Regions from separate parts of the Micromonospora sp. L31 genome, predicted to be linked through region 2. Evidence: riboswitches for the same ligand, from Rfam matches in the RefSeq annotation. Region 2 holds a riboswitch; the other holds the start of a gene.

Region 1 (7,593 bases), on a different contig from region 2:
CGGGGGCCGCCCGCGTCGGGCTGCCGATCGGCGTGCACCTGGCGGTGCTGGCGGCGGTGGTGCTCGGCGGCACGATCCTCGGCGCCCGGGCCTTCCTTCCCGCCCAGCCGGCACCGGACACCGCCGCCACCCGGCGCGGTGGCCTGCTCGCCGCCTGGCGGGAGCCGCGCACCCTGCTGCTCGGCCTGCTGGTGCTGGTGATGGCGTTCGCCGAGGGCAGCGCGAACGACTGGCTCGCGGTCGCCTTCGTCGACGGGTACGACACGAGCGAGGCCGTCGGTGCCGCCGTCTTCGGGGTCTTCGTCACCGGCATGACCATCGGGCGGACCGCCGGCACCGTCGCCCTCGACCGCTGGGGACGGGTGCCCGTCCTGTTCGCCACCATCCTGCTCGCCGCCTTCGGCGCGGCGGTGGCGGTGCTGGCCGGCTCCGGGCCGGTCGCGATCGCCGGGGTGGCGCTCTGGGGGCTCGGCGCCTCGCTGGGCTTCCCGGTGGGGATGAGCGCCGCCGCCGACGACGAGGAGCGGGCTCCGGCGCGGGTCAGCGTGGTCGCGGTGCTGGGCTACACGTCGTTCCTCGCCGGGCCGCCGCTGCTCGGCCTGCTCGGCGACCGGGTCGGCATCCTGCACGCGCTGCTGGTCGTGCCGCTGCTGCTGCTGCCCACCCTGGCGCTGGTGCCGGTGACCCGGCCGCCGGCGCACCCCGCCAGCAGATAGAACCTAACAGCGGCCGGCCGTGGCCGGTATCGGGTACGCGGCCGACTGCGCAGCCCAGCCGTGCTGGCTAGGGTCGCCGGATGCCTACCGAAGAGATCACCGCCGGCGCCGCGGGCAGCTGGACCCTGGGCGACCGCGTCGTCCGCCGGATGGGGTTCGGCTCGATGCGGACCACCGTCGACCCCCATCCGGACCGCGCGGTGCGGGTGCTGCGCCGCGCCGTCGAGCTGGGCGTGAACCACATCGACACCGCCGCCTTCTACGTCTCGCCCGGCGGCACCCTGAACGTCGGCACCGGCCCCGCCCGGTACGCCACCGAGCTGATCCGCGCCGCGCTCGCCCCGTACCCGGAGGACCTGGTGATCGTCACCAAGGTCGGCTTCTCCTACGACCCGGCGACCGGCCTGCGCGAGGAGGCCACGCCGGCCCAGCTGCGCGCCCAGGTCGAGGAGAACCTGCGCCGGCTGGGCCGCGACCACCTCGACGTGGTGAACCTGCGGATCGTGAAGCGCCCCGGGCGGGACTCGGTGGCGGAGTCCTTCGGCGCGCTGGCCGAGCTGCGCGACGCCGGGCTGATCCGCCACCTCGGCCTGTCCAACGTCCGCCTGGACCACCTCGACGAGGCGCAGGCCATCGCCCCGGTGGTCTGCGTGCAGAACAGCTACGCCGTCGACAACCGGGGCGACCAGGACGCGCTGCTGCGCGAGTGCGGGGCGCGCGGGGTGGCGTACGTGCCGTTCTTCGCCCTCGCCGGCGTCCGGCGGGAGGCGGGCGCGGCGGCCGAGCACACCGCCGCCGTCCACGAGATCGCGCGGGCCCACGGCGCCACGCCGCACCAGGTACGCCTCGCCTGGACCCTGCACCAGGGGCCGCACGTGCTGGCCATCCCCGGCACCGGCGACGAGGCGCACCTGATCCAGAACGTCGCGGCCGGCGCGCTGCGGCTCTCCGCCGAGGAGCTGGCCGCGCTCGACTGAGCACGCCCGGTCAGCTCACGCTCACCCGCCTCGCAGCCGACTGTCAGGTGACGGTGCTCCACTGGAGGGACGCCGAGGAGAGGAGCGGGCAGATGGGCTGGTTCAGCCGGCGGTCGCGGGCCGCCGTCCCCACCCCGACGAAGCTCGACCGGGAGGCCACCCGCGAGGACCTGGCCGCGCTGGAGGAGTTCGTGACGAGCCGGCAGGGCGTGGAGTTCTACCTGGAGCCGGAGACCACCGCCACGGACACCACGGTGGTGGCGATCGCCCACGACGGCGAGTGGATCCGCCGCCGGACCGGCTCGCCGCAGGTGGCGGCGAAGCTGGCCGGCCGGCACGCCGTGCCGCTCTACGAGGCGGCGAAGACCGGCTACCCGGAGCGGATGCGGGTCTGGAACCGGGCCCACCCGGAGCGCCGGATGCGCTGACCGCTCACCCCTCGACGGCGGCGCGGGCCTCGTCGAGGGTCATCGGGTCGGCGTGGCTGGAGACGTACCAGTGGTAGCGGTCGTCGAGCAGCCGGCGCACCAGCGCCAGGTCGGGGCCGTCCCCGTCCTGGCGCAGGTGCATCGGCGGCGGGTAGAAGCAGTCGCCGAGCAGCATCACCGCCGAGTCGGGCACCAGCACCACGGTCGAGTCGGGGGCGTGCCGGCCGCCGACGTGGCGCAGCCGTACGCCGGTGGGCAGCTCCAGCTCGTCGGTGAAGGTGCGGGTGGGCGGCAGCACCGCGAAGTCGTCCCAGGAGTCCATGGCCAGGGCGCGGGCCCGGAAGCTGGGGCCGAGTCGCGGCTCGGCGCGGACCTGCTCGCGCAGGTAGCGTTGACTCCACGGGCGGGCCGCCTCGGCGCGCAGCGGCGCCTCCCCGGCGACGTGCCCGACGATCTCCACGCCCGGCCAGGCGCAGGCGCCCCACACGTGGTCCCAGTGGTGGTGGGTGTAGACCAGCCAGCGCGGCTCGGGCAGCCCCGCCGCCGTCAGCGCGGCGCGGATCTCCCGGGCGTGGCCCGGGCTGTGCCCGGCGTCGACCAGCACGCCGCCGCGCTCGTCGGTGATCAGCGCCACGCTCGGTTGGATGGTGCCCGGGTCGGGATCGCCCGGGTAGAGCCAGACCCGGCCGGCGAGGTGGTGGAACGTGGGCTCGGCGATGGCTGGGGTCCTTTCCCGATCGACCGGCGATTCTTCGGCCGGCGGGACCGATCGTAGGCGTTCGGCCCCCGGCCGATGGCCCCGCCGTCGACGCTGACCGGCGGATACCCGCCCGCACCGTCCCCTTTGCTCTGCTGCCGCCGCGGCAACAGCGAAGCGCTCCCAGTGGTGCCTCCGAGGCAGCAGAGCAAAGGGGGCGCGACATCGAGGTCGGACATTGTCCGAAGTGCGGGGACGGTCGCTGATGATCGTCGGGCTTCGATGGGCCGGCCCGCCCGGCGCGAGCCGGGGCGGCGTTGACCCGGTGCCGAGGGGTGTGGCAGCATTCGCGGCCTGACGGCAGTGAAGGAAGTCGGTGCGATTCCGGCGCGGTCCCGCCACTGTCACCGGGGAGCGATCCCCCCTTGCGAGTCACGGCCGTGTTCCTGCGGTTGGAAGGCCGGGGGAGAGCGTTGATCCGGAAGCCAGGATACTTCGGCCGTCGGAGCGACCCCAGGGCGTGGACACCCGAGGAGGACCCCGATGACGCGCAGCGTCTCCACCGCCGACGAGCCCCGTCGTACCCGTTCCGGGCGCGCTGACGCGCCCCTGCCCGGCCGCGCCGTCGCGCCGGCCGACCGTCCGGACACCCCGTCCGGCGCCCGCGCCCCGCGTTCCGCCGTTCACCGCTGACCGCCGCACCGTGCCGCCCACCGGTCCATCGCCGGTGATCCGCCCGGCGGCCCGTCGTACCCGCTGAACCGCGCCCGTCCCCTCGCCTCGCCCGACCGGCCCCGCGCCGGTCCGGGCGTCACTCTCCGGAGCCGTCCGTGCGCATCCTGCTGCTCTCCACCGCCGACACCGACCTGCTCGCCGCCCGCGCCAGCGGCGCCGACTACCGGCTGGCCAACCCCGCCCGGGTCGCCGCCGACGCCGTGCCGGCGCTGCTCGACGGCGTCGACCTCGCCGTCGTACGCCTGCTCGGCGGCCGGCAGGCGTGGCCGGACGGGCTGGCCGCCGTGCTCGCCTCGGGCGTGCCCACGGTGGTGCTCGGCGGCGAGGCGGTGCCCGACGCGGAGCTGATGGCCGCCTCCACGGTGGCCTCCGGAGTGGCCACCCAGGCGCTGTCCTACCTGGTCGAGGGGGGTCCGGAGAACCTGGCCGAGCTGGCCCGGTTCCTCTCCGACACGGTGCTGCTGACCGGCGAGGGCTTCGACCCGCCCGCGCCCACCCCCGCGTACGGGGTGCACGGCGACCGGGCCGCCGCGGTGTCGACGGCGACCCGCCCCACCGTCGGGATCGTCTTCTACCGGGCGCACGCCCTCGCCGGGAACACCGGCTTCGTCGACGTCCTCGCCGACGCGGTCGAGGCGGCCGGCGGCGACCCGCTGCCGATCTTCTGCGGCTCGCTGCGCGGGCTCACCCCCGGCGACGGGCCGCTGCCCCTCTTCGCCCGCTGCGACGCCCTGGTCGTCACCGTGCTCGCCGCCGGCGGTGCCGTCGCGGCGGACGCCTCCGGCGGGGGCGACGAGGATGCCTGGGACGTCGGCGCGCTCGCCGCCCTCGACGTGCCGATCGTGCAGGCGCTCTGCCTCACCAGCACCCGCGAGCAGTGGGCCGGCAGCGACGCCGGACTTTCCCCGTTGGACGCCGCGATGCAGGTGGCCATCCCCGAGTTCGACGGGCGGATCGTCACCGTGCCGTTCTCGTTCAAGCGCGTCGACGCCGACGGGCTCTCGGTCTACGCCGCCGATGCGGAGCGGGCCGCCCGGGTGGCCGGCATCGCCGTCCGCCAGGCCCGGCTGCGGCACGTGCCCAACGCCGACAAGCGCCTCGCCGTCGTGCTCAGCTCGTACCCGACCAAGCACTCCCGGGTCGGCAACGCGGTCGGCCTGGACACCCCCGCCTCGGCGGTACGGCTGCTCGCCGCCCTCGCCGACGCCGGTTACGACCTCGGCGACGAGCCGGTCCCCACCGACGGGGACGCGCTGATCCACGCGCTGATCGCCGCCGGCGGGCACGACGTCGAATGGCTCACCCCCGAGCAGCTCGCCGCCGCCGAGGCGCGGGTACCCGGGCAGACCTACCGGCGCTGGTTCGCCCGGGTGCCGGCGCCGCTGCGGGACCGGATGCGCACCCACTGGGGCGAGCCGCCCGGCGAGCTGTACGCCGACGGCGGCAACCTGGTCCTGGCCGGGCTGAGCTTCGGCAACGTGGTGCTGATGATCCAGCCGCCGCGTGGCTTCGGCGAGAACCCGATCGCCATCTACCACGACCCCGACCTGCCGCCCAGCCACCACTACCTGGCCGCGTACCGCTGGCTGGCCGCGCCGGTGGCCGACGGCGGCTTCGGCGCCGACGCGGTGGTGCACCTCGGCAAGCACGGCACGCTGGAATGGCTGCCCGGCAAGGGGCTCGGCCTCGCCGCCGACTGCGCCCCCGACGCCGTCCTCGGCGACCTGCCGCTGGTCTACCCGTTCATCGTCAACGACCCCGGCGAGGGCACCCAGGCCAAGCGCCGGGCGCACGCCGTCGTCGTCGACCACCTCGTCCCGCCGATGGCCCGCGCCGAGACGTACGGCGACCTGGCCAAACTCGAACAGCTCCTCGACGAGTACGCCACCGTCCAGGCGCTCGACCCGGCCAAGGTGCCGACCGTGCGGGCGCAGATCTGGGAGCTGGTCCGGGCCGCCGAGCTGCACCACGACCTGCACACCGATGACATGCCGGCCGCCGACGACTTCGACGACTTCGTGCTGCACCTCGACGGGTACCTCTGCGAGGTCAAGGACGTGCAGATCCGCGACGGGCTGCACATCCTCGCCGAGGCGCCCACCGGCGAGGCCCGGGTCAACCTCGTCCTCGCCGTGCTGCGCGCCCCCCAGGTCTGGGGCGGCACCCGCGCCCTGCCCGGCCTGCGCCAGGCGCTCGCCGCCGCGTACGGGCTGGACGAGCAGGACCTGCTCGCCGAGCCGGGACGGCGGATCGCCGTGCCCGAGCCGCTGACCGAGGCGGCCGACGGGCCGGCCGCCACCGCCGCCGACGCCGTCGACCTGGTCGAGGCCCTGGCCCGCCGGCTGGTCGTCGGCATGGAGACCCTCGGCTGGGACGCCGACAAGGTCGACGCGGTGGTCGAGGAGGTCACCGGCCGGGCGATCGGCGACGCCGCCGACGTGCTGCGCTTCGCCGCCCGCGAGGTGGTGCCCCGGCTGGCCCGGACCACCGACGAGATCGACCGGGTGCTCGGCGCGCTGGACGGCCGGTTCGTGCCGCCCGGCCCCTCCGGCTCACCCACCCGCGGCCTGGTCAACGTGCTGCCCACCGGCCGCAACTTCTACTCCGTCGACCCCAAGGCCATCCCGTCCCGCAACGCCTGGGACGTCGGGGTGGCCCTCGCGGACTCGCTGCTCGCCCGGCACCTCGCCGACACCGGCGCGTACCCCCGCTCGGTGGGGCTCACCGTCTGGGGCACCAGCGCCATGCGTACCCAGGGCGACGACATCGCCGAGGTGCTGGCCCTGCTCGGCTGCCGGCCGACCTGGGACGACCGGTCCCGGCGGGTCACCGGCGTCGAGGTGGTGCCGCTGGCGGAGCTGGGGCGTCCCCGGGTGGACGTGACCGTCCGCATCTCCGGCTTCTTCCGCGACGCCTTCCCGCACGTCGTGGCGCTGCTCGACGACGCGGTACGCCGGGTCGCCGCCCTCGACGAGCCGGCCGGGGAGAACTTCGTCCGGGCCCACGTGGACGCCGACCTCGCCGAACACGGCGACGCCCGCCGGGCGACCGCCCGGATCTTCGGCTCCAAGCCGGGGGCGTACGGGGCGGGGCTGCTGCCGCTGATCGACGCCCGGAACTGGCGCACCGACGCCGACCTCGCCGAGGTGTACGCCGTCTGGGGCGGCTACGCCTACGGCCGGGACCTGGACGGGCGGGAGGCGCGCGCCGACATGGAACGCTCCTTCGCCCGCATCGCCGTCGCCGTGAAGAACCAGGACACCCGCGAACACGACATCGTGGACTCCGACGACTACTTCCAGTACCACGGCGGGATGGTGGCGATGGTCCGCCACCTCACCGGCGCCGCGCCCGCCGCGTACGTGGGCGACTCGGCGATGCCGCACGACGTACGCACCCGCACCCTCGGCGAGGAGACCCGGCGGGTGTTCCGGGCCCGGGTGGTCAACCCGAAGTGGATCGCCGCGATGCGCCGGCACGGCTACAAGGGCGCGTTCGAGCTGGCCGCCACCGTGGACTACCTGTTCGGCTACGACGCCACCGCCGGCGTCGTCGACGACTGGATGTACGAGCACCTGGCCGCCGCGTACGTCTTCGAGGAGACCACCCGGGAGTTCCTGGAGCAGTCCAACCCGTGGGCGCTGCGCGGCATCACCGAGCGGCTGCTGGAGGCCGCCGACCGGGGCCTGTGGGCGGCGCCCGAACCGGCCACCCTCGACCGGCTCCGCGAGACGTACCTGGCCAGCGAGGGCGACCTGGAGGACCGGCAATGAGTGGCTACCCGTTCAGCGCGGTGCTCGGCATGGACGACATGCGCCTGGCCCTGCTGCTCAACGCCGTCTCCCCGGCCATCGGCGGGGTGCTGGTGCGGGGCGAGAAGGGCACCGCCAAGTCCACCGCCGTGCGGGCTCTCGCGGCGCTGCTGCCCCCGGTCGATCGGGTCGCCGGCTGCCGCTTCGCCTGCGACCCGGCCGCCGCCGACCCCGCCTGCCCGGACGGGCCGCACCCGGCCGAGCCGGCGGCCGAGCGCCGCCCGGCCC
Region 2 (7,593 bases):
GGCCAGCATCGTCGGCGCGCAGATCGGCGCGGTGCTCGGGCTGCGCCGCCGCCCGGCCCGGGCCGTCGCGGCCGCCCGCGCTCGCCACCGCCGTGACTGACCAGGGGTACGCGCACCCGGCCGCGCCCAACAACAGCGGGCGGCGTGATCTGCGGCGCTCGCGACCGGAACCGGCAGGTCACTGGCCCGGGCCACGGCACCCTGCCGTGCCCGCAATGCCGTGAGCCGACGGGCCGCCCGGCCCGGGCCACCGCGGTCCGGCCAGGTGCCCGGTGGGAGGTCAGGGCAGCTTGGTCTGGAGGATTCCGTCGACCACCCGGGTCGGCAGGAGCTGCTGGTCGTTCGCGGCGGGGCCGTGCACGACCTCGCCGCCGTTGAGCCGGAACGTGGAGCCGTGCCAGGGGCAGACCACGCAGGCGTGGCCCTCGATCTCCTGCACCTCGCCCTCGCCGAGCGGGCCGCTCTGGTGCGGGCAGCGTTCCAGCATCACGGTGACGTCGTCGCCGTGCCGGTAGAGGATCACCGAGACGTCGTCGACCTCGCGGGTGATCAGCTCGCGCTGCGGCAGCGTGGCCAGGTCGGCGATGGCCTTCCATTCGTCGGTCATCCGGTGCAGCTCGGAGATGCTCTGGTTCACCTGCGCACCCTGCTTGTACGCCAGGTGCCCGCCGATGTACGCCCCGGTGCTGGCCGCGCTCAGCCCCAGGTACGCCAGCACCCGCCCCATGCCGTGCCGGCCGCGCATCCGGGCGGCGAGCGAACTGGCGTAGAACACCAGCGCGACGGAGTTGGAGGCGGCGTGCACCAGCCCGACCCGGCGCTGGTCCCGGGCCAGGGCGGCCCAGTCGTTCAGCCCGGCGACGGCGGCCGGGAGGGCGCTCACCGTACCCAGCCCGACCAGGGTGGTCGCGGCCCGGCGCTGACCGGGCAGCAGGTCCAGCACGGCGGCGCTGATCCACGCGCCCACCGGCACCTGCACCATCGCCGGGTGCAGCGGATGGCCCAGCCAGACGCCGTGCAGCAGGTCACGGACCCGCTGCCCGCGCAGGGTCGACTGGACGGCCCGCTGGAGTCGATCGCCGACCGGGTCCAGCGCGGCGTTCTGCTCGATCTTGTTCATCAGCGCTCGCACGTTCCCCGACTTCCCGGCAGATGCGGTCGCAAACCGGGCGGCGGGGACGAATTCCGCCGCCCGGCCGAAATCAGCGCCAGTCGTGGGCCTCCGGGTGGAAGGTGGCGCTGCGGAAGAGGCCGTCCAGGTTGCCGCCGAGCTTGCGCAGGGTGGCCTTGTCGTGCGCGGTCATTTCCACGTACAGACCCTGGACTCCGTAGACCTGGAGGCTCGCGCCGCCGTCCAGGGAGGACGTGCGGCGGGCGGGGTGGCCGTTGATGCGGGAGGTGGGATCGCCGATGACCGCGCCGTAGGACAGCTCCACGTCCCAGCGGTCGTTCGCCCTCCTGCTCATCAGGTACGCCATCGGCTTCAGGCCGGCCGGGGGCGTGGCGAAGCGCACCGGCAGCCGGAGGGGCCAATCCACGGCGTAGCGGAGTTCGAGGGCGATCCGCCGGGCGACGGCGCGCGCGCAGCACCAGCACGGCCCGCTGCCGGGGCGGCACCTGGGCGAGCGCGGCGTGCAGCAGCTCCCGGTCCTCCACCGCGTCGCCAGTCGGGGCGGGCGCCGGCTCGGGTGTCGTGTCGACCAGGCGGACCCGGGACCAGAGCCGGCGCTTCTCGTCGAGGAAGACCCGGACCAGCACGGTACGCACGTACGCGTCGACGTTGTCCGCCTCGCGGGCCCGCCGCCAGCCGACGTAGAGCCGGGTGACGGCGGTCTGGACGAGATCGTCGCCACGGTGCGCGTCCCCGGTCAGGTGGCAGGCGATCCGGCGCAGCGCCGGCAGCCGCGACGTGACGTACTCGACGTACTCCTGTTCCAGGTCCGCCCGCATCCACCCACCCCGTCCGTGAACATTCACCCCGCTGACGGGGTCGGGCACCGTCCAGGTTGTACGCGGCGCATATTTCTCCGCCGATGCGACACGCCCACAGCATATGGTGTGTTGGCTTTTTGCGACCCACTACATCTAGGATCACTTTTACTGCTGGTGCTACCCCCCAAGGGTCCGCCAGGCGTCGACGTCCGCCAGGCGTCGCGCCGAACAGGGAACCCGGTGCGAATCCGGGACTGCCCCGCAGCGGTGAGCGAGAACGACCGCCGTCACGAGCACTGGGCCCGACGGGGCCCGGGAAGCGACGGCCAGTAGGCGAACGCGCCGGACGCGTCTGCCCGCGAGTCCGAAGACCTGCCAGCAGGGCGTGCCCACCGGGCACGCGGACCACCTCGGGGCCTCGTGGGAGGGCCGTCGAGCCGTACGGAGCACCGCCGGCACACCGACCGGTGGCGATCCGGCGTGCCGTCGTGCCCTCCCGCGGTCCACACCGACCACCCAGGAGAGCACGTGACGGCGTCATCCACCATCGCCCCACCCCCGGTCGGGGCACTGCGGGACCTCCTGCACCAGCACCACCACGACCTGCCCGACACCGACCCGGAGCGGATCCTCGCCCTGGTCGAGTCGGGTCGCACCGCCGGCGCGGACACCGACGAGCTGACCCGGCTGGCCATCGCGGCGGCGGCCGGGCTCACCGCCGAGGAGCCCGGGTACGCCCGGCTGGCCGCCCGCCTGCTCGCCGGGCGGATCGCCGACGAGACCACCGGCCAGGGCATCGACAGCTTCAGCGACAGCGTTTCCGCCGCGTACGCCGAGGGCCTGCTGGACCCGGGCTTCGCCGGCTTCGTCGCGACGCACGCCGCCGCCCTCGACGCCCTGGTCGACCACGCCGGCGACGACGCCTTCGAGTACTTCGGACTGCGCACCCTGCACGACCGCTACCTGCTGCGCCACCCGCGCAGCCGGGCGGTGCTCGAACGGCCGCAGCACTTCTGGCTGCGGGTCGCCACCGGCCTGTCCGACACCGTCGAGCAGGCCGGCGAGCTGTACCGGCTGATGTCCCGGCTGGCCTACCTGCCCAGCTCGCCGACGCTGTTCAACGCCGGCGCCCGGCACCAGCAGCTCTCCTCCTGCTTCCTGGTCGACTCGCCCCGCGATGAGCTGGACTCGATCTACGACCGCTACACGCAGGTGGCGAGGCTGTCCAAGTTCGCCGGTGGAATCGGCATCTCGTGGTCCCGGGTGCGCTCGCGGGGGTCGCTGATCCGGGGCACCAACGGCCGCTCCAACGGCATCGTGCCCTGGCTGCGCACCCTCGACGCCAGCGTCGCGGCGGTCAACCAGGGCGGCCGGCGCAAGGGCGCGGCCTGCGTCTACCTGGACACCTGGCACGCCGACATCGAGGAGTTCCTGGAACTGAAGGACAACACCGGCGACGAGGCCCGGCGTACGCACAACCTGAACCTGGCCAACTGGGTGCCGGACGAGTTCATGCGCCGCGTCGAGGCGGACGCCGACTGGTCGCTCTTCGACCCGAAGGAGGTGCCGGAGCTGGTCGACCTGTGGGGCGCGGAGTTCGACGCCGCCTACCGGGCGGCGGAGGCGGCCGGCAAGGCGGTGCGAACGCTGCCGGCCCGCACCCTGTACGGCCGGATGATGCGCACCCTGGCGCAGACCGGCAACGGCTGGATGACGTTCAAGGACGCGGCGAACCGCACCTGCAACCAGGTCGGCGCGGGCGGGGGTGTGGTGCACCATTCCAACCTCTGCACCGAGATCCTGGAGGTGACCAGCGACGACGAGACGGCCGTCTGCACGCTCGGCTCGGTCAACCTGGCCGCCCACCTGGTCGACGGTGGCGTGGACTTCGCCAAGCTCGCCACGACGGTCCGGCTGGCGGTCGGGGCGCTGGACCGGGCGATCGACCGGAACTGGTTCCCCACCGAGCAGGCGGCCACCGCGCACCGGCGGTGGCGGCCGCTGGGGCTGGGCGTGATGGGGCTGGCCGACGTCTTCGCCGCGCTGCGACTGCCGTTCGACTCGCCGGAGGCGCTGGCCCTGTCCACCCGGATCGCCGAGGAGATCGCCCTGGCCGCGTACGACGCCTCCGCCGACCTGGCGGCGGAGCAGGGCGCGCACCCGGCGTACCCGCTGACCCGGGCAGCCGGCGGGGTGCTGCACCCGGACCACTGGCCGGACGCCCGGCCCACCCGGCCGGAGGCGTGGGCGGCGCTGCGGGAGAGGGTGGCCCGGCACGGGCTGCGCAACTCGCTGCTGGTGGCGATCGCGCCGACGGCCACCATCGCCTCGATCGCCGGCTGCGCCGAGTGCGTCGAGCCGCTGGTCTCCAACGTCTTCAAGCGGGAGACCCTCTCCGGGGAGTTCCTCCAGGTCAACCGGCACCTGGTCGCCGACCTGAAGCGGCTGGGCCGGTGGACCCCGCAGACCCGGGACGCGATCAAGCGGGCGGACGGCTCGGTGCAGGAGCTGGACCTGCCGGCGGAGCTGAAGGCGCTGCACCGCACCGCCTGGGAGCTGCCGCAGAAGGCGCTGATCGACCTGGCCGCCGCCCGCGCCCCGTACGTGGACCAGTCGCAGTCGCTCAACCTGTTCCAGGCCAGCCCGACCATCGGCCGGCTCTCCTCGATGTACGCGTACGCCTGGCGGGCCGGCCTGAAGACCACCTACTACCTGCGGTCCCGTCCGGCGACCCGGATCGCGCAGACCACGGTCGCCGCCGCGCCGGCGGCCGCACCCGTGCCCTCGCCGCGACCGGCGGCGCCGGCCCTGCTCACCCTGTCCGTCGGCGAGAGCGACGCGGTCGCCTGCTCGCTGGAGAACCCCGAGATCTGCGAGGCCTGCCAGTGACGATGCTGCTCGACCCCGGCATGGACCTGACCCTGCGCCCGATGCGCTACCCGGACTTCTACGAGCGGTTCCGGGCCGCCATCCGCAACACCTGGACGGTGGAGGAGGTGGACCTGGCCTCCGACGTACCCGATCTGGTGACGCTCTCCGCCGGCGAGCGGCACCTGGTCCACCGCCTGGTGGCGTTCTTCGCCACCGGCGACTCGATCGTGGCGAACAACCTGGTGCTCAACCTCTACCAGCACGTCAACGCGCCCGAGGCCCGCCTCTACCTCTCCCGCCAGCTCTACGAGGAGGCGGTGCACGTCCAGTTCTACCTGACCCTGCTCGACACCTACCTGCCCGACCACGACGAGCGGGCGAAGGCGTTCGCGGCGGTCGAGCACATCCCGTCGATCCGCGACAAGGCGGAGTTCTGCTTCCGCTGGATCGACTCGATCGGCGGCCTGCACCGGCTGGAGAGCCGGGCGGAGCGGCGGGCGTTCCTGCTCAACCTGATCTGCTTCGCGGCCTGCGTGGAGGGGCTGTTCTTCTACGGCGCCTTCGCCTACGTCTACTGGCTGCGCTCGCGTGGGCTGCTCTCGGGGCTGGCCACCGGCACCAACTGGGTGTTCCGCGACGAGTCGATGCACATGGAGTTCGCCTTCTCGGTGGTCGACACCGTCCGCGCCGAGGAGCCGTCGCTGTTCGACGAGGCGATGGCGGATGAGGTGCGGACCATGCTGGACGAGGCGGTGACGGCCGAGCTGGCCTTCGCCCGGGACCTCTGCGGGGACGGCCTGCCGGGCATGAACACCGCCGACATGCGTCGCTACCTGGAGTACGTGGCGGACGCCCGGCTCGCCCGGCTCGGCCTGCCGCCCGCGTACGGGTCGACGAACCCGTTCCCGTTCATGGAGTTGCAGGACGTGCAGGAGCTGACCAACTTCTTCGAGCGGCGGGTGTCCGCGTACCAGGTGGCCGTCGGCGGTGAGGTCAGCCTGGACGACGACTTCTGAGGGCGCATAGCCTCGGCTCATGCCTGTCCACCGGCTCGATCGGGTCGACGCCCGGCGGATCGCGGTGCGCGCCCAACTGCTGGACGCGCACCGCCCGCCGGACCTGCTGACCGTGGTCAACAGGTTGACGTTCCTGCAACTGGATCCGACGGCCGCCGTGGCGCCCAGCGCCGACCTCGTCGCGTGGACGCGGCTGGGCGCCGGGTACCGGCCGGACCACCTGCGACAGGCGGTGGAGCGGGACCGCACCATGTTCGAGCACCAGGCCATGGTGCGGCCGACGGCGGACCTCGGGCTGCACCTCGCCGAGATGGCGGCGTGGCCGCCGGAGGGCTCGCGCAAGCACGCCTGGCTGGCGGCGAACGCCACGTTCCACCGGTTCGTGCTCGACCTGCTGCGCGACTCCGGCCCGCTGCTCTCCCGGGACGTGCCGGACCGCAGCGTGGTGCCGTGGCCGTCGACCGGCTGGACGAACAACCGCAACGTCACCCAACTGCTGGAGATCCTCGCCGCCCGGGGCGAGATCGCCGTCTCCGACCGGGTCGGTCGGCAACGCCGGTGGGATCTGGCCGAGCGGGTCTACCCGGCCGGCACGGCGGCCGTCCCGGCGGACGAGGCCCGGCGGACGCGCGACGAGCGGCGGTTGCGTTCGCTGGGCATCGCCCGGGCGTCGGTCGTCGGGGAGGCCGGTGAACCGGCGCAGGTCGAGGGCACCGCCGGCGGGTGGCGGGTCGACCCGGCGGCCGTCGGTCAGCCGTTCGCCGGCCGTACCGCGCTGCTGTCGCCGTTCGACCGGCTGGTCCACGACCGGAAGCGGACCCGGGAGCTCTTCGACTTCGAGTACGTCCTGGAGATGTACCTGCCGAAGGCGAAGCGCCGCTGGGGCTACTTCGCACTGCCCGTGCTGCACCACGACCGACTCGTCGGCAAGGTGGACGCCACGGCCGACCACCGGGCCGGCATCCTGCGGGTGCACGCCATCCACCAGGACGTCCCGTTCGACCCCGCCGTCACCGCGGCGGTGGACGCCGAGTTGGCGGCGCTGGCGGCCTGGCTCGGCCTGCCCACGGTCAGCGTGGCGTGAAGAGTTGTCGTCGCTGGGACGACCACAACTCTTCACACAGTTCGCGACGGGTCAGCGACTGCCTGTCCACCGGTCGGTGTGCAGGGCCTCGGCCAGCGGGCGCTTCTGCCGCCAGCCGTGCCGGGCCAGGTCGGGCACCTGTTCCAGGTGCGTCACCGGCCCGACGCAGAGCCAGGCCACCGGCCGGATGCCGGCGGGAATGCCCAGCAGGTCAGCCAGGAACGGCTCCCGGTAGAAGGAGACCCAGCCGACGCCGAGGCCCTCGGCGGTGGCGGCCAGCCAGAGGTTCTGGATGGCCAGGCAGACCGAGTAGAGGCCGGCGTCGGCGATGGCGTGCCGGCCCAGCACGGCCGGGCCGCCCCGCGACGGGTCGTAGGTCACCACGATCGACAGGCTCGACTCCAACACACCGTCGATCTTGATGCGGGCGAACCGTGCTGCCGCCTCGTCGGAGAGGGTGGCCGCGAAGGTGTCCCGTTCCGTCCGGACGTGCTCGTGGAAGCGGCGGCGCAGCCCGGCGTCCCGGACCAGGACGAAGTCCCACGGCTGTGAGTAGCCGACGCTGGGCGCGGCGTGCGCGGCGTCGAGGACGCGGTGCAGGGTGTCGTCCGGCACCGGCGCCCCGGTGAACTGGGCCCGGACGTCCCGGCGACGGTGGATGGCGGTGTAGAGGTCCACGGCAGGCTCCCG

The links. A riboswitch is a leader RNA that binds a small molecule or an ion and turns the genes downstream of it on or off. The one in region 2 is predicted to bind cobalamin.
Region 1: it holds a riboswitch for cobalamin, as region 2 does, so the genes downstream of both, cobN (cobaltochelatase subunit CobN) here and ACTMS9_RS01385 (ribonucleoside-diphosphate reductase subunit alpha) in region 2, are expected to answer to the same signal.

What each region holds. Positions count from the first base shown of each region.
Region 1 is NZ_JBQHDC010000004.1:72,017-79,609, reverse strand. It holds gene ACTMS9_RS13115 (MFS transporter) at 1-716, shown strand, start outside; gene ACTMS9_RS13110 (aldo/keto reductase) at 797-1,693, shown strand; gene ACTMS9_RS13105 (hypothetical protein) at 1,786-2,121, shown strand; gene ACTMS9_RS13100 (MBL fold metallo-hydrolase) at 2,126-2,755, opposite strand; cobalamin riboswitch at 3,160-3,336, shown strand; gene cobN (cobaltochelatase subunit CobN) at 3,649-7,326, shown strand; gene ACTMS9_RS13090 (putative cobaltochelatase) at 7,323-7,593, shown strand, end outside.
Region 2 is NZ_JBQHDC010000001.1:270,474-278,066, reverse strand. It holds gene ACTMS9_RS01405 (LysM peptidoglycan-binding domain-containing protein) at 1-100, shown strand, start outside; gene ACTMS9_RS01400 (Rieske 2Fe-2S domain-containing protein) at 281-1,120, opposite strand; gene ACTMS9_RS01395 (hypothetical protein) at 1,203-1,538, opposite strand; partial or broken gene ACTMS9_RS01390 (sigma factor) at 1,726-1,950, opposite strand; cobalamin riboswitch at 2,091-2,326, shown strand; gene ACTMS9_RS01385 (ribonucleoside-diphosphate reductase subunit alpha) at 2,479-4,821, shown strand; gene ACTMS9_RS01380 (ribonucleotide-diphosphate reductase subunit beta) at 4,824-5,819, shown strand; gene ACTMS9_RS01375 (DNA glycosylase AlkZ-like family protein) at 5,839-6,903, shown strand; gene bluB (5,6-dimethylbenzimidazole synthase) at 6,955-7,581, opposite strand.